4 regions of the Arthrobacter sp. NicSoilB8 genome follow, and region 1 is predicted to be linked to each of the others. Evidence: riboswitches for the same ligand, from Rfam matches in the RefSeq annotation. Region 1 holds a riboswitch; each other region holds the start of a gene.
The links. A riboswitch is a leader RNA that binds a small molecule or an ion and turns the genes downstream of it on or off. The one in region 1 is predicted to bind thiamine pyrophosphate.
Positions count from the first base shown of each region.

Region 2: linked by a shared signal. The riboswitch ahead of LDO15_RS20810 (ECF transporter S component) and the one ahead of thiC (phosphomethylpyrimidine synthase ThiC) in region 1 are both predicted to bind thiamine pyrophosphate.
Region 3: linked by a shared signal. The riboswitch ahead of thiO (glycine oxidase ThiO) and the one ahead of thiC (phosphomethylpyrimidine synthase ThiC) in region 1 are both predicted to bind thiamine pyrophosphate.
Region 4: linked by a shared signal. The riboswitch ahead of LDO15_RS13405 (bifunctional hydroxymethylpyrimidine kinase/phosphomethylpyrimidine kinase) and the one ahead of thiC (phosphomethylpyrimidine synthase ThiC) in region 1 are both predicted to bind thiamine pyrophosphate.

Region 1 is NZ_AP024655.1:3,083,492-3,087,695, reverse strand. Features, by position in the region: gene LDO15_RS13945 (alpha/beta hydrolase) at 1-379, shown strand, start outside; gene thiC (phosphomethylpyrimidine synthase ThiC) at 376-2,226, opposite strand; TPP riboswitch at 2,222-2,329, opposite strand; gene LDO15_RS13935 (amidohydrolase family protein) at 2,408-3,490, shown strand; gene LDO15_RS13930 (VOC family protein) at 3,572-4,204, shown strand, end outside.
Region 2 is NZ_AP024655.1:4,597,336-4,601,539, forward strand. Features, by position in the region: gene LDO15_RS20800 (energy-coupling factor transporter transmembrane component T) at 1-229, opposite strand, end outside; gene LDO15_RS20805 (ABC transporter ATP-binding protein) at 226-1,899, opposite strand; gene LDO15_RS20810 (ECF transporter S component) at 1,964-2,611, opposite strand; TPP riboswitch at 2,678-2,821, opposite strand; gene LDO15_RS20815 (heme-degrading domain-containing protein) at 3,009-3,554, shown strand; gene LDO15_RS20820 (DUF4386 family protein) at 3,551-4,204, opposite strand, start outside.
Region 3 is NZ_AP024655.1:3,513,398-3,517,601, forward strand. Features, by position in the region: gene thiS (sulfur carrier protein ThiS) at 1-107, opposite strand, end outside; gene thiO (glycine oxidase ThiO) at 104-1,480, opposite strand; TPP riboswitch at 1,474-1,594, opposite strand; gene thiE (thiamine phosphate synthase) at 1,621-2,328, shown strand; gene LDO15_RS15805 (ferritin-like fold-containing protein) at 2,408-3,079, opposite strand; gene LDO15_RS15810 (RNB domain-containing ribonuclease) at 3,121-4,204, shown strand, end outside.
Region 4 is NZ_AP024655.1:2,977,203-2,981,406, forward strand. Features, by position in the region: gene LDO15_RS13405 (bifunctional hydroxymethylpyrimidine kinase/phosphomethylpyrimidine kinase) at 316-1,887, opposite strand; TPP riboswitch at 1,990-2,087, opposite strand; gene LDO15_RS13410 (Rne/Rng family ribonuclease) at 2,265-4,204, opposite strand, start outside.

The sequences.
Region 1 (4,204 bases):
GGCCCTCATGCAGCCGCTCTTTGACGTCCGGCACAACCTCAGCGACGACGACTTCCAGCGCGAGTTCATCCGCCGGGCGTTCTCGGCCGACGCCCCGGGGGCCACCACGCCGGAGGCCCTCCGCGCGGCGCGCCGGCTCCGCCTGCAGGCCCCGCCGTGGGAGGCCCCGCTGCAGATCGTGCCGGGCGTGCCGACGCTGGTCCTGACCGGCGGCTGGGAACCGCTGTACGAGGAAATCGCCGGCTACCTGCGCGAGACCGGCGCCCTGCACCGCACTGCGGCGGGAGGGCACCGGCCCCAGGATTCACCCGACGGGGACCGGGCCATCCGCTCGTTCATCGCCGAGGTCAGCCGGCTCCAGCACGCACGGGCGTCCTAGGAGCGGGCACTTCCGCCTGCGGCAGGTTCTCCCACGGAGGGCTCCGGCAGGTAGACCTTGCCGCCGGCCGCCAGGAACTCGCTGCTCTTTTCCCGCATTCCGGCCGCCATCTGCGCCAGGGCCGCCTGCGAGTCTGCTGAACCGTACTCATCCCGGATGTCCTGGCTGATCCGCATCGAGCAGAACTTCGGCCCGCACATCGAGCAGAAGTGGGCCGTCTTGGCCGGCTCCGCGGGGAGCGTCTCATCGTGGAACGCCTCGGCGGTCACCGGGTCCAGGGACAACGCGAACTGGTCCCGCCAGCGGAACTCAAACCGTGCCTTGGACAGGGCGTCGTCGCGTTCGTGGGCGCCGGGGTGGCCCTTGGCGAGGTCGGCGGCGTGGGCCGCGATCTTGTACGTGATCACGCCGGTCTTCACGTCATCCTTGTTCGGCAGCCCGAGGTGTTCCTTGGGCGTGACGTAACAGAGCATGGCAGTGCCGTAGCGGGCAATCTCGGTGGCGCCGATCGCCGAGGTGATGTGGTCATAGCCCGGTGCGATGTCCGTGACCAGCGGCCCGAGCGTATAGAACGGGGCCCCCTTGCAGAGTTCCTGCTGGCGCTCCACGTTCTCCCGGACGAGGTGGAAGGGCACGTGTCCCGGGCCCTCCACCATGACCTGCACATCGAACTCCCAGGCCCGCTGGGTGAGCTCGGCCAGGGTGTCCAGCTCGGCAAACTGCGCCGCGTCGTTGGCGTCCGCCGTCGCTCCGGGCCGCAGCCCGTCACCGAGGGAGAACGCGACATCGTACTTCGCGAAGATTTCGCAGAGCTCATCGAAGTGGGTGTAGAGGAAGTTCTCCTGGTGGTGAGCCAGGCACCAGCCGGCCATGATGGAACCGCCGCGGGAGACGATGCCGGTGACCCGGTTGGCCGTCAGGGGCACGTACCGCAGCAGTACCCCGGCGTGGATGGTCATGTAGTCCACGCCCTGCTCGCACTGTTCGATCACGGTGTCCCGGAAGATCTCCCAGGTCAGGGCGTTCGCCTCACCGTTGACCTTTTCCAGCGCCTGGTAGATCGGGACCGTGCCGATCGGGACGGGGGAGTTGCGGATGATCCATTCGCGGGTCGTGTGGATGTCATCGCCGGTGGAGAGGTCCATCACGGTGTCCGCGCCCCACTGGGTGGCCCACTGGAGTTTGTCGACTTCCTCGGCGATGGAGCTGGTCACGGCGGAGTTGCCGATGTTGGCGTTGATTTTCACCAGGAACGCCTTGCCGATGATCATCGGCTCGGATTCGGGGTGGTTGACGTTGTTGGGAATGATCGCCCGGCCGGCCGCCACCTCGCTGCGCACGAGCTCCGCATCGCAGTTCTCGCGCAGCGCGACGAACCGCATTTCCTGGGTGATCACCCCGTCACGGGCATAGCGCATCTGCGTGACGGTCTTGCCCTCGACGGCGCGTCGCGGCACCGGGCGCCCGCCCCGCCACTCGGCCGACGCCGCGCCCCGGCGCACGGCCGACTTGCCGTCGTCGAGCAGCTCCCGCTCCCGGCCGGCGTAGGGCTCGGTGTCCGCCCGCGCCTCAATCCAGGGGGCCCGGAACGGCTCCAGCCCGAGGACCGGATCGCTGCCCGGGCCCGCCGTGCGGTAGACCCGGAACGGCGGGTTTTCGACGCCGCCCGGAGACGGTTCCAGGGCAATCTCGGTCACCGGGACGCGGATGCCGTGGTCCGCGTCCGTGGTGAAAGCCAGGGAGTGGGACTTCAGCGACTGCGTGGTGGCCGCAGACTCGTTGAGGGCGGGCCGCTTTGAGACAGGCTGGCTGTGGACAGGGCTGTGCTGTGTTTCTGTGGTGCTCAAAGGATTACTCACTTCCTTCGCCGGCATTACCCGGACAGGTTCAACGGTCGCAGGCCGCGTCAGCCCGATCTCAGCCCCTGCAGGGGCACCCGTGTGGTCGTAGATGAAGCTACCACGTGCCGCCGGATGGCGGTCCAGTGTGACGCGGCGCATGGATTGCCGGGGGATTAGGCTTGATGCCATGACCGGCATCATCGAGTTCAGCGGCCCCGTCCTCACCGCGGCTGATCAGGAACGCCGCGGGCTCTGGTCGGTGGACGGCAGGCTGACGTTCCGCCGGCCTGCCGCGGCGCCGGACCTGGTCCTGGACGGCTGGGTCATCCCGGGACTGGTCGACGCGCACTGCCACATCGGGCTCGGCCCGGGCGGGGACGTCTCCGAGGACACCGCGGAAGCCCAGGCCCTGGCAGACCGCGACGCCGGGACGCTCCTGGTCCGCGACGCCGGCGCCGTCCACGACACCCGCTGGCTCCAGCGGCGCGCGGACCTTCCCCGGATCATCCGCGCCGGACGGCACATCGCCAGGACCCGGCGCTACCTGCGGGGCTTCGCCGTCGAGGTGGAGCCGGGGGATCTCGTCGAAGCCGTGCGGAAGCAGGCCCTGGCCGGCGACGGCTGGGTCAAGCTCGTGGGGGACTGGATCGATCGCGACGCCGGCGACCTCGCCGCCAGCTTTCCCGCCGGGACACTCAAGGACGCCGTGCAGGCCGCCCACGATGAGGGGGCCCGCGTCACCGCGCACTGCTTCGCCGAAGACACCCTGGATGACATGCTCGACGCCGGGATCGACTGCATCGAGCACGCCACCGGGCTGCTGCCGCGGCATCTCCCGCGTTTCGCCGGGCAGGGCGTTCCAATCGTTCCCACACTGATCAACATCGCCACGTTCCCGGACATCGCCGCCCAGGCGCAGGCCAAATTCCCCCGCTATGCGGCCCACATGCGCTCGCTGTGGGAGCGGAGGGCGGAGCGGATCCTCGAGGCCCACGAGTCCGGGGTGTCCATCTATGCCGGCACGGACGCCGGCAGCGTGATCAGGCACGGCCGGATTGTGGACGAGGTCCGGGCCCTGCACGCGGCCGGTCTGACCGCTTCGGCCGCCCTCGACGCCGCCAGCTGGTCTGCGCGAACGTGGCTCGGGACGGACGGCATCACCGAGGGAGCCGGTGCCGACGTCCTGGTGTGCGCCGCGGATCCCAGGCAGACCCTGGACACCCTCGCGGAGCTGCGGCACATCGTGCTGCGGGGCAGGCTCGTCCGTTAGGAATAAATTGAAGCTTCAAGTAATTTAATGAGTATGCAGAGTCACCGAAAGCCGGTGGCCACAGAACCCCGGAGCGTTTCAATGACCGCAGAAACCAGCACCCAGGATCTCCTTCCTGCCGAACTCACCATGGGCACGGTGATGCTCAAGGTCGGCGACATGAAGCTCATGACCGATTACTACCAGCGCGCCCTCGGCCTGGAGACTGTGGCCGAACAGGACGGCGGGCTCTATCTGGGCCGCCGGCAGAAGCCGCTGGTGCACCTCGCCCCCGCCCCCGGCTTGAACCTTCCGTCCCGCGGTGAGGCCGGCCTCTTCCACACCGCACTCCTTTTCGAGGACCAGCACTCCCTCGCGGCCACGGTTGCCACCGCGGCCCAGTATGAACCCCAGTCCTTCACCGGGAGCGCGGACCACCTCGTCAGCGAGGCCTTCTACTTTAACGACCCCGAGGGCAATGGCATCGAGCTGTACTGGGACCGGCCGCGGGAGGCGTGGTCCTGGGAGGGCAAGAACGTCGTGATGGACAGCCTGGCGCTGCCGCCGCAGCGCTACCTGCAGCAATTCCTGACCGAAGAATCCGTGACCGGCCAGCGCGACGCTGCCGCCGGCGTCGGCCACGTCCACCTGCAGGTGGGCGACGTCCAGTCCGCGCAGGAGTTTTACGTCGGCACACTCGGCTTCGAGAAGACCGCGGGCTGGCACGGCCAGGCG
Region 2 (4,204 bases), 1.5 Mb from region 1:
CCAGCGCGGCCGCGAGGATCAGCGGCCAGCCGCGCTGCCACAGCAAAGCCAGGGTCAGGCCGGCGAGCGGCAGGAGCAGCAGCTCGAAGGCCAGCGCCACGGACGCCGAAACCCAGTCAATGGACAGTGCCAGGACCAGGGTGATCAACGTGACCGCGGTGAACTTGGCGAGCGGGTTGGCCCGGGTCAGCAGTGCATGGTTGCCGCGGAGGCTGAGTGCGTCCCTCATGGCGAAGCCCCCTCCGGAAGCTCAAGGTCCGGGGCGGGCGCGCCGGCCGCCGCTGCGGGGGTGTGGAGGCGGAGTTCGGTGCCGCCCAGGACGGCGGAAAATTCGGCGTCGTGCGTAACGGAAACCACCGCGGTGCCGGCGTCGAGGAGTTCGGAGAGGAAGGAGGCGAGCTCCGCCCACGTGTTGGCGTCCTGGCCGAAAGTGGGTTCGTCCAGGACCAGCACCTGCGGATGCGCCGCCAGCACCGTGGCCACCGACAGGCGCCGCTTTTCGCCTCCGGAGAGCGTGTACGGGTTGGCCTCCACGAGTTCTGTCAGCCGCAGCCGCTCCAGGAGCTCGTCCACGCGTTCCTCGCCGTAGCCGAGGTGGCGCGGACCGAACATGAGCTCGTCCAGGACCCGGCCGGTGACGAACTGGTGCTCGGGTTCCTGGAACACGGTTCCGATCCTGGCGATCAGCTGCTGGGCCTTCCACCGGTACGGATCGGTTCCGGCACCCTCGCCTTGGCGGCCAGTGCCGCGACCAGTGCCGAGACCAGTTCCGCGACCATTGGCGTGACCACTCAGCCCCGGCGGGGCCGAGACTGTCCCCGCCACGGGGCGCAGGAGCCCGGCCATCGTCAGGGCCAGGGTCGACTTCCCCGAGCCGTTCTGCCCGGTGATGGTCAGGGCCTCGCCGGCGCGGACCTGCGTCGAGATGCCGGACTGCACGGGACGCGGCGCAATGCTGCGGAAGCCCCCGCGCAGCCCGGCCCGCCGCGGCCGCTCGCGGGACACCGCGAGTCCTTCCGCCGCGAGCAGGAGCTGTCCTGATGCCGGGGCCGTCCGGGTCCGTGTCGCCGGAACGTAGCCGGGCACCCAGACGCCCGCACCGATGAGCATGTCCCGCGCCTCGGCCAGGACCCGGTCCGGCGGGCCGTCGATCAGTACCGCGGAGTCGGTGGCGGAACCGGGCTGCAGCACCACGATCCGGTCCACGAGGTCTTTCCAGACCGCCACCCGGTGCTCCACGACCACCAGGGTGGCGCCGGTCTTGTCCAGGCAGCGGCCCACGGCATCGCGGACTTCCAGGACGCCGGCGGGATCGAGGTTGGCGGTCGGCTCGTCGAGCAGCAGCAGCCCCGGCCGCATCGCAAGGATCCCGGCGAGCGCCAGGCGCTGCTTTTGTCCGCCGGAGAGCGCCGACGTCGGGTGGTCCAGCGGCAGCCGGCCCAGCCCGACGTCGTCGAGCGCCTCACGCACCCGGGGCCAGATCTCCGCCGCCGGGACGGACAGGTTCTCCGCCCCGAACGCGACGTCGTCGCCGAGGCGGGAAAGCACCACCTGGGTTTCCGGGTCCTGCTGCACGAGCCCGGCGCGGCCGCGCCGGGACCGTGGCGGGGCGCCGTCAATGAGCAGGCTTCCGGTCTCGTCAGAGTCCTCGGCATCGCCGGCGCCGCCGGAATCGCCGGCCGGCCCCGAGGCGCCCGACGCGCTGTCTCCCAGCACGCCCGCCAGGGCGTGGAGCAGCGTCGATTTGCCCGCGCCGGAGGGGCCCAGCAGGAGCACACGCTCCCCCGGCCGGATGTCCAGGTCAAGGCCGCTGACCGCGGGCCGGGGCCGTCCGGCGTGCCGCCAGCCCCAGCCGCGGGCCGTGACGGCGGCCGGCCGGACGCCCGGTGAGGATGTCATGAGTCGTTTGCGCCGTTCACGAGGGGTTCGAGGAGGGGTTCAGGTGTGGGTTCGGGAGCGGGGTTCAGGAGAAGACGGGCTCCGTGGCGGCCTTGCGCGAGGCAAAGGATCCCAGCACCCCGGTCTTGGCCAGGCCGCGGGTGGCCAGCCAGGACAGGCCGCCGGCAATCACGGCGCCGGAGATGGTCGTGAAGACGATGTAGGCGAGCTTGTCGCCGGCTTCGTAGGCGATGTTCCAGCCCCACGGCAGGAAGGAATCGTTCAGGCCGCAGAACAGGCCCGCGCCGGCACCGGCCAGCAGGGACACCGGCAAGTTGAACTTCTTGTACAGGAATGCCGCGAAGACCAGTTCCGCGCCGAGGCCCTGCAGGACGCCGGAGATCAGCACCGTGGTGCCGTACTGCGAACCCATGATGAGCTCGCCCGTGGCCGCCACGGTCTCGCAGAAGAGCGCCGCGCCGGGCTTGCGGATGATGAGCATGCCCAGCACCGCCGGGATCATCCAGCCGCCGGCGTAGAGTCCGGTGAGCGGCGGGTAGAGCGCGTTGATGGGGGTCGAAATCAGGTTGGCGCCCTGGGACCAGGCCCAGAAAATGACGCCGCCGGCCACGGCGATCAATGCGGCCACCACGATGTCCACCACGCGCCAGGTGTAGTTGCGCCGTGCGGATGAGCGGCTGGCGGAACCATGCTGTGCTGAAATATCTGTCATGTCGTCCTCCTGAGGAACAGGAGGGGAGGGTGCTCCGGCCGGCTTCGGCTTCCGCCGCCCTCCGCGCACCCTGAGAACTCGACTCCCTTGCGCCGGTACTAACCGGATCAGGTTCGAGGGTCTGCGGCTGTCCGCACTCTCAGCGCCCACCAATGGTTTCCCCGGATTTTTCCGGCGATGCCCGACGGCGGCGCTCCCCTGTCGTATCTAAAATCGCCCTTGTGGGCGTTGCCAAGTTTACACCCGGACCGCCGGGTTTTCAGCGGTGTGCTGTCATAATGCGGACCGGGTGCTGAAGGTCCCCGCGGCCGGAACCGCCCCTCTTGGTAAAGTCGACGTGTCGGACACCCGGACCCGCCAGCGGCGGCCTCGTCACCCATCGGAAAGCTGGATCATTTTGACGCACGCACCAGCCACGCCAGACCCCTCCGGGGAATACGACCCCGACTCGAGCGAGCCGCAGCCGCCGGGATCACTGGCGGCCCTCATCGGCCGCGTGCTGGCCGAAATGGAGTCCCTCCAGTTCGCATCCTTCGGCAAGGACGACGCCCTGGACCTCGGGCTCCTCCTGGTCGAGCTGGGCCGGCAACGCTCGCTGCCCATCGCCGTCGACATCACCAAAGGCGAACAGGTGCTCTTCCACGCGGCCCTGGCCGGCGCCACACCGGACAACGAACGCTGGATCAACGCGAAGAAGCGCACAGCCCAGCGGTACGAGGTCCCCTCCCTGCTGGTGGGTCTCCGGGCCCGCGCGGCCGGCGGGAGGATGGAGGACAACGCCTGGTGGGACCAGAGCGAGTTCGCCGCCCACGGCGGGGCGTTCCCCATCTACCTGCGCGGCACGGGGGCCATTGCGGTGGTCACCGTTTCCGGGCTGCCCCAGAAGGCGGACCACGATCTCGTCGTCGAGGCTCTGCGGACGGTCCTCACCCCGGAGGGTTAGTCCCCGGTTCCGCCGCCCGCGCGCGGCGTTCGCCGGGCCAGCCGGAGCAGCGCAATCCCCACGGCCAGGAACCAGGCCCACATCAGGAGCCCGTACGCCAGGTAGAACGACGGAACGGCCTGCCGGAGCGCCTCGGCAATCACCCCCGCTGTTCCCGTGGCCACTCCCAGCCACGCCACCGCGCGGGGCAGCACTCCCTTGAGCATGACCAGTGAGATCAGCAGGATGCCGAGTGCGGACAGGACGCCGACGACGGCGGGGGTGTTGTTCTCGGCGATCACCGTCTCCGCCGCGGTGGCATACCGGAGCCGGGCGGCGGCGTCGTAAGCGGCAGTGCCGGACGCCGCGGCGTACCGGTCGCTGAGGTAGACCAGGATCAGCGATCCCCGGCTCGTGACGGGAACGGCGAGGAACATCGCCCACGGCAACGCGCCAACCACCGTGGCCAGCAGGGCCAGACTCTTATTGACCGGGGCGAGCGCCACAAAGAGGGTCACGAACACCAGCACCGGAAGAATGTTGGACACCGTCCACAGGAGCTGTTCGGCGACATAGATCCCCTTGTTCCTGGCGATGAACTCCAGCGTTTCGGCACCACCGTGGACCGGCGGCGGGGCAAGGAAGTCAAGGAGCAGGGCCAGAACCAGCAA
Region 3 (4,204 bases), 430 kb from region 1:
GCCCGGCCGTCGGGGCCGATGTTCCGGCCGGTGAGCTGGCTTACGAGCGTGCTGACGGAGGCGCCGTCGGCGACGGTCTCCTCCGTTCCGTTCAGTCTGATGTTCATGCTGCTTCCTTGTCGGGGCTGTCCCCGGACGTGTCCGGGATGCGGGAAAAACGGTCGGGGCGGAACCCGGCCCAGCGCGGGTCCGGCGTCCCGTCCATGAGTTGCCGGCACACGGCGGCGGCAGCGGGGGTCAGCAGGACGCCGTGCCGGAAGAAGCCCGTGGCGATGATGAGCCCTGTGATGTCCCCGCCGTCCGTGCCCGGGACCCGTCCCAGCAGCGGGGCGTTGTCCGGCGTGCCGGGGCGTGCCCGGGCGGTGGTTTCCAGGAGCTCCAGTTCTGCTACCGCGGGCACCAGCTGCTGTGCGTCACGCAGCAGCTGGTAGACGCCGCCGGCAGAGACAGCGTGCGGGTCCGACGGGCCGTCCTCGCGCTGGGTGGCGCCGATCACCACGGTGCCGTCCTGCCGGGGGACGATGTAGACCGGCACCCCGCGCACCATGCCCCGCACGGTGGCCGTGAGAAGCGGCTGCAGGTGCTCGGGCACGCGGAGCCGGAGGATGTCGCCGTAGACCGGCCGCAGGGGCAGCGCCAGTCCGGCGGGCAGGTCGTCGAGGCCGGCGGCGCCGAGCCCGTTGGCCACCACGGTTTCCGCGGCGCGCACGGAGCCGCCGCCCGCGAGCCTGACACCCGCAACGCGGCCGTCGTCCCAGAGCAGCCCCGCCGCGCGGCGCCGCACGAAGCCGCTGCGGCCGTCTGCGCCGAGTAGGTCGGCGAGCCGGGCGATCAGGAGCCGGGGGTCCACCTGGTGGTCGGCCGGGATGTCGAAGGCGCACGAGATGCCGGGGCTCAGCAGCGGCTCCCGGCCGCGTGCCTCCCGCACGGTCAGCGGTTCGACGGTCAGCCCGCAGGCCTGCTGGACTTCCCGCAGGTCCGCGAGCGCGCGCCGGTCCGCCGCGTCTGCCCCGACGGCGAGGGTCGGCGTCGTCAAATATCCCGTGCCGGCGCCTGGTTCTGTGCCGGCGGCACCGATTGCCGCTGCGAACGCGGGCCACAGGCGGGAGGACTCAAGCATCAGTTCCAGGAGCTGTTCTTCCTGGTAGTGCAGCTCGCTGACGGGGGCCAGCATGCCGGCCGCGGCCCAGCTGGCTCCGCTGCCGGGCGCGTCATCGATCAACACCACCGAGCGGCCGGCACGGCTGGCCTCGAAGGCGATGCCATGGCCGATTACCCCGCCGCCGATCACCGCAACGTCGACGGTGATGTCCCCTGCTGTGATGTCCCCTGGGCTGACATCCCCTGCGGCGGCGTGCCGGGCGGCAGTTCCGTGTCCGGCACCGGGCCCGGGCCCGGGCCCGGGCCCGGGCCCGGTGTCACAATCCAGGGAAGCGGCGTCATCTGCGGCTTCGGCTTCGCGGCTGGCTCTTGTGCCCATGAAAAATTCCTTCCCTACGCCGGTACTAGCCGGATCAGGTCAAGCGGTCGGCTCTGACGCCCTCTCAGCCGGGCAGCGTTGACATGGCTGCTGCGGGCTCCCGCGGTATGCGCCCAGTTTAGAGGAACTAGGCTTGTCCCATGAGCCAGGACTCCCTCCACACCACTGCCCGCCTCTATTTGTGCACCGACGCCCGCCGTGACCGCGGCGACTTCGAAGACTTCGTGGACGCCGCATTTGCCGGCGGGGTGGACATCATCCAGCTGCGCGACAAGTCGCTGGAGGCGGCCGAGGAACTGGAACTCCTTGCGGTCGTGCACGCCGCGGCGCAGCGCCACGGACGGCTCTGGGCCGTCAATGACCGGGCGGACATCGCCTCCTTGTCCGGGGCGCCGGTGTTCCACATCGGGCAGAAGGACATTCCGCTCGACGCCGCCCGCGGCTTCCTCGGCAAGGACACCGTGATCGGCCTGTCCACCCACAACGCGGAGCAGGTTGACGCGGCCATCGCGTCCTCGCCCGGCCGCAAGGGACTCGACTACTTCTGTGTGGGGCCGGTGTGGGCCACTCCCACCAAGCCGGGCCGCGCCGCCGTCGGCATCGACCTGGTGCGCTACGCCGCCCAGGCGGCCGGCCCGGCGGATGCGGACGGGACCGGCCAGGTCGACGGCCAGGCCGGAAGCCTGTTGCCTTGGTTCGCGATCGGCGGGATCGACCTCGGCAATGTGGAGGAGGTCGTCGACGCCGGTGCCCGGCGGATCGTCGTGGTCCGGGCCATCACCGACGCCGATGATCCGGCGCACGCCGCTGGCGCGCTGCTCGCGGCGCTGGATGCCGCTGATTCCTGAGCGGGCCCCCGCAGGCTCCACCGGCGCCCGCCAGCTCCCCGGCACGCAGCCGGGCGTGTCCCGGCACCGGCCATCCGGCCTACCCGGCGAGCCCCAGCCCGGCCATCCGGCGCGAGTGGTTCGCCGCGAGTTCTGCCGTCAGGGCCCTGACCAGTTCCCTGGCACCGGCGTCATCCAGGCCTGAGAGGCCGCCCAGGAACGCGTGTTCCAGGCTCACCCGCTGGGCCTGGGTCAGTGCCTCGCCGAGCAGGCGCCTGGCCCACAGCGCCAGGCGCGACGCCAGCCGGGGGTCATCGGCCAGGGCCGCCTTGAGGCGCTCCTGCAGCACGGCCGTGGACGCTTCGGTGGACTGGATCCGCCCGATCAGCTCCCGGGTGCCGGCGTCGACATACCGGGCGACGGCACGGTAGAAGTCGGCCGAAACCGTGTCGATCACGTAGGCCTTCATGAGCGATTCGTACCAGTCCGCGGGGCGGGTGCGTTCGTGGAAGTGATCCACGGAGGGCTGGAACGGCAGCATGGCCGCCTCGGTATCCAGGCCCATCTCCTCGAGCCGGGCCCGGACTAGTTCGTAGTGCTGGAACTCGACCACGGCAATCCTGCCGAGCACCGCACGGTCATGCAGCGTGGGCGAATACCGGGCATCCGAGGAGAGCCGTTCGAAGGCCGAAAGCTCGCCGTACGCCATGACTCCCAGCAGATCCGCCAGGAAGCTGTTGTAGCGGGCAGGATCGCCCGGGATTGCGCTCATATTCCAAGACTAATCGCGGAAATCGGGCTACCCTGATTTTCGTGTCACATCATCGCCTGACCCCGAGCGTCCACGAGCAGCAGAACCAGCTTGCCGAGGCCCTCAAGGCGTTGCGCACCACGCTGGAACTGCCCGGTCCGTTCCCCGAGGACGTGCTGCGCGATGCGGAGGCGGCGGTGGCCGAGCACAAGCTGCCGGACCTGGACTTCACGCATGTCGAGTTCGTAACCATCGATCCGGCGTCGTCCACCGACCTCGACCAGGCCCTGTTCATCGAACGGAGCGGCGAGGGCTACAAGGTGTTTTACGCCATCGCCGACGTCCCGTCCTTTGTCGCCCCGGGCGGGGCGCTCGACGCCGAGACCCGCCGCCGCGGTCAGACGTTCTACACCCCGGACGGCCGGATCCCGCTGCACCCGGAGATTATCAGCGAGGCCGCCGGCAGCCTGCTTGCCGGGCAGTTGTGTGCGGCGTTCGTCTGGGAATTCGAGCTCGACGCCGCGGCCGAGGTGACCTCCGTGCTCGTGCGCCGGGCTCAGGTCCGCAGCCGCGCGAAGCTCAACTACAAGGGCGTCCAGGCCGAGCTCGACGCGGGCACCGCGGCACCCGTGCTGCAGCTCTTGAAAGAAGTGGGCATCAAGCGGGTGGAACTGGAACGCAAGCGCGGCGGCGCGAGCCTGAATATGCCCGAACAGGAGATCCAGCAGCTGCCCGACGGCGGCTACCGGATTGTGGCTGCCCCGCCGCTGCCGGTGGAGGACTGGAACGCCCAGATTTCCCTCATGACCGGGATGGCGGCCGCCGCACTGATGCTCCAGGGCAAAGTCGGCATCCTGCGTACCATGCCCGCCCCGGACGAGGCGTCGCTACGGCATTTCCACCGCCAGACCCACGCCCTCGGCAAGCCCTGGGACGGGGAGATGCGGTACGGCGAGTACCTGCGGACGCTCGATCCCACGGACCCCCGGCAGCTGGCAATTGTGCATTCGGCCGGCATGCTCTTCCGCGGTGCCGGCTACACGCCCTTCGACGGCACCGTGCCGCAGGCCGCCGTCCAGGCCGCCATCGGCGCGGCCTACGCCCATTCAACGGCGCCGCTGCGGCGGCTGATCGACCGCTTCGTGC
Region 4 (4,204 bases), 110 kb from region 1:
CGCCGGTGGATTCCCCGGGGGAATCCATGAGCTACCCCCGGAACAAATCCGACTGGAATTCCAAGCGGATAGTTCTCAGGGTCATAACCCAAGTGTTGGCGTAAGCACCGAAGATCTAGAATACGCTAATTTTGCCTTCGGCCGCAAATGAGGCTGGTTCCGGCGGTAGTCCGTGATAGGCGCCACAGCGTCTCGAATCCATGATCTCGACATTGTCTCAACACTTTGTCTTAACCAGGACCCCAACGCGGTGAAGCCGCCACGACTTCCGGAACCGTGCCCCACTATCCTACCGGCTGGAACGGCCCGCTGGTGTCAGGCGTGCAGCCTCGGCGCGTCGAAGAAGTCCACTTCGTAGCGCGACGACTGCCGGAAGGCCAGGGCCATGGCCTCCCGCTCGCTCGCGGATGCCCGCCGGGCCGCCGCGTCGGTGTACGCGATGGCCTGACGGGTCGCGGCGGCAAAGTCCTCGTCGGCGTACGTCCGCAGCCAGTCGGCGTAGGGGTGCGCCCCGGGTGCGCCGCCGGCCAGGAACTCCCGGTGCAGGGTGGCGCCGACTTCGGCGTAGAGCCAGAAGCACGGCAGGGCTGCCGCCACGAGCACCCCGTAGCTGCCGGACACCGAGGCGGCCAGGAGGTGGTCCACGTAGGCTTTGGTGACCGGGCCGAGGATCGGTGCCGTGGGGCGGGTGCTGAGCCAGGAGCGGTGAAGCTCGGATTCGACTTCCAGGCATGTCTGCGCCGAGCGGGCCCAGAACAGCTGCTCGGCCTCGGTGGGGGCCAGGGCGGCGGCGCGGGCCAGGACACGGGAGTAGCCGTTGAGGTAGATGGCGTCCTGGGCGAGGTAATACGCGAACTCGTGCTCGGGCAGGGTTCCGTCAGCCAGGCCGCGGATGAACTCCAGGGCGTAGATGGCCTCAAGATCGGCCGCGGCCCCTGCCCGGAGGGCTGCGGCGAACTCGCCTTCCGCCGGGCCGCGCGTGAATTCCTGCATGTGGTGGAAGTGGTGAACCGGGCCGTTCCCGGTGCCCACCTCCAGGACCGAGGCTTCGCGGAGCGCGCCCAGCAGCCACGGCTTGACCTCCCGGAGCGCCGCTTCCCAGTCCCCCACCCGGGCCTGCACGGTAGCCATGGCCGAGGACAGGGAGCAGCCGGTGCCGTGGCTGTTGCGCGTGGCGATCCGCTCCCCCGGCACCACCACGGTCTCCCGGCCCAGCAGGCCCCCGGTGTTGACCAGCGCATCCGGGCAGCCGGCGTCAGTGCCGTCCCCGTCAGTGCCGTTCCCGGCGTCGGCGCCCGGCCGTCCGTTGTGGAGGTCTCCGTTGTGGAGGTCTCCGTTCTGGGGGTCTGCGCCCTGGAGGTGCCCGCCCTTGACCAGGACGGTGGTGCCGGTCTGGGCGGCCAGCCGCTTGCCCTGTGCCAGGGCCTCCGGCCAATCGGCCGCGACGGGTTCCTTGAGCAGGATGGCAAGTTCGGCGAGGTTCGGGGTAATGAGATCCGCCAGCGGCAGGAGGGCCTGCAGGGCGGCCTCGGCCGGTTCCTGCAGGAGCCGGTCGCCGCTGGTGGCGACCATCACCGGGTCCAGGACCACGACGGCGGGGCGCGTCTTTTCCAGCCAGCTGCGGACGGCGTCGATCACCGCGGCGTCGCCGAGCATGCCGATCTTGACGGCATCGATGCCGATGTCGTCGCTGATGGCGTCCAGCTGCGCGGTGAGGAAGGCCGCGGGGGGCACGTGAACGGCACGCACGCCCTGGGTGTTTTGCGCCGTCAGGGCCGTGATGGCGGCCATGCCGTAGCCGCCGTTGGCGGCGATGCTCTTCAGGTCCGCCTGGATGCCGGCGCCGCCGGACGGGTCCGAGCCGGCGATGGCCAGCACGCGGGGAATGCGGAGCGGCGCGGCCGGGTGCGGCCCGGAGGGCGGGACGTTCGCCGGAAGGAAATTGGTCGGCAGAAATTCGCTGGACAGAAATTCGGACGGATTCGATGTTGCGGGCACGTCAGACATCCCTTCGCCGGTGCTAACCGGACAGGTTCAACGGGTCTGGATCTCAGCCGGCCCGATGCGCGGCACCCCGTGTCAGTGCTCCAGCCTATCCGTTGCGCCCGGGCTGAACCGTTAACGGCAGGGCGGGCCCGGGCCGGAGCGGACGTATGTTACGTCCGTTCCGGCCAGAACCCGCCGGCCTGCCAGCCGCAGAAGCGGCCGGCAGGGCTAGTGCTGAATCGAAGTAGTGCTCAGTCGTACAGGATTACAGCTCAGGCTTACAGCTCCGAGGCCGGCACGCCGACGCCAAGGATGATCGGCTCGTTGCCGGCCGGAGCGGCCGGCCTGGCCGCGGCAGGTGCCTTGGCTTCGTGAACCGACCCGGCCGCAGCCGGCCGCGTTGCCTCGCGATGCTCCACGGAGGTCTCGTTGGCTGCCCCCTGGGCGCGGCTGGCGCTCCGGTTGCGGCGCCCGCGGCGGCCACGCGGAGTCGCGCTGTCCGCTGCCCGGGAGGCCGGTGCCTCGGTGGTGCGCCCTGCTGCCGGTGCGGTGGCCTGCGGTGCGGCGGCGGCCGTTGCCTGGCCGGCGTCCGTCCCGGCCGGCTTGCCGGCCTCGGCGTCGCCCAGGTTGGCGAAGGCCTCGGTCAGCAGGTCCAGGGTCAGGGCCGGTGCCTGCGTGTCCTCGGCGTGCTCGACGAACGGCAGGGCCACCTGCTCGCCGCCAAACGTCAGCACGGTCGCGGGACGGCCGGCAGCTTCCTCCGTGGCGGCCAGCTTCGTGACGGCGTCGACGGCGGCCTGGCGGGCCCCCGCTTCACTGGCGGCAGCGGCTTCCCCGTCATGCAGGTGCGCGGCGTGCGCCGCGGCGGCGATGTTCGCCAGCGCGGCACGCGTGGCCTCGGCCTTGGCGTGGCGTTCGGCCTCGGTGGGCTCGTGGTGGACCGCGGCCGGCGTGGACGGCATGGTCTCCGGCCCCTGGCCTCCCCGGCCGCGGCGGCGGCTCTTGCGATCGGTGCGCGCAGCAGGCTGGGCGGCTTCGGTGCGCGGAACGTAGTGCTCGGCGGCGACCGTGTTGGCGCGGCGGTGCTCGACCGGTTCGTCGTGCGTGACGATGCCGCGGCCCGCGCAGGCTTCACACTGCTCGCCGAAGACTTCCAGCAGACCCGTGCCCATCCGCTTGCGCGTCATCTGCACGAGGCCCAGCGACGTCACCTCGGCCACCTGGTGCTTGGTGCGGTCCCGGCCCAGGCACTCCACCATGCGGCGCAGCACGAGGTCGCGGTTGGATTCGAGCACCATGTCGATGAAGTCGATCACGATGATGCCGCCGATGTCGCGCAGGCGCAGCTGCCGGACGACTTCCTCGGCCGCTTCCAGGTTGTTCTTGGTGACGGTTTCTTCGAGGTTGCCGCCGGAGCCGGTGAACTTGCCGGTGTTGACGTCCACCACCGTCATGGCCTCGGTCCGGTCGATCACGAGGGATCCGCCCGAAGGCAGGAAGACCTTCCGGTCCAGGGCCTTGTGGATCTGCTCGTCGATGCGCCAGGCAGCGAAGATGTCCGTGTCCTTGGTCCACTTCTCGAGCCGGCCCACGAGGTCAGGTGCCACGTACGTGACGTAGGCCTCGATGGTGTCCCACGCTTCCTCGCCGGAGACGATCAGCTTGGAGAAGTCCTCGTTGAAGACGTCGCGGACCACCTTGATGGTGAGGTCAGGTTCGCCGTAGAGCAGCTCGGGAGCGAGGACCTTCGTGGACTTCGACTGGCTCTCGATGCCTTCCCACTGCGCGCGCAGCCGGTTGATGTCGTGCGTCAGCTCTTCCTCGGACGCCCCTTCGGCCGCGGTGCGGACAATGACGCCCGCGTCCTCGGGCAGGCGGTCCTTGAGGATCCGCTTGAGGCGGTTGCGTTCGACGTCGGGCAGCTTGCGGGAGATGCCGGTCATGGAGCCGCCGGGAACGTACACGAGGTAGCGGCCGGGCAGCGAGATCTGGCTGGTGAGGCGGGCGCCCTTATGGCCGACCGGATCCTTGGAAACCTGGACCAGGACGGAGTCGCCGGACTTGAGCGCGTTTTCGATCCGGCGCTGCTTGCCTTCGAGGTTGACGGCGTCCCAGTTCACTTCGCCGGCGTACAGGACGGCGTTGCGGCCGCGTCCGATGTCCACGAAGGCAGCCTCCATGGAGGGCAGCACGTTCTGGACCTTGCCCAGGTACACGT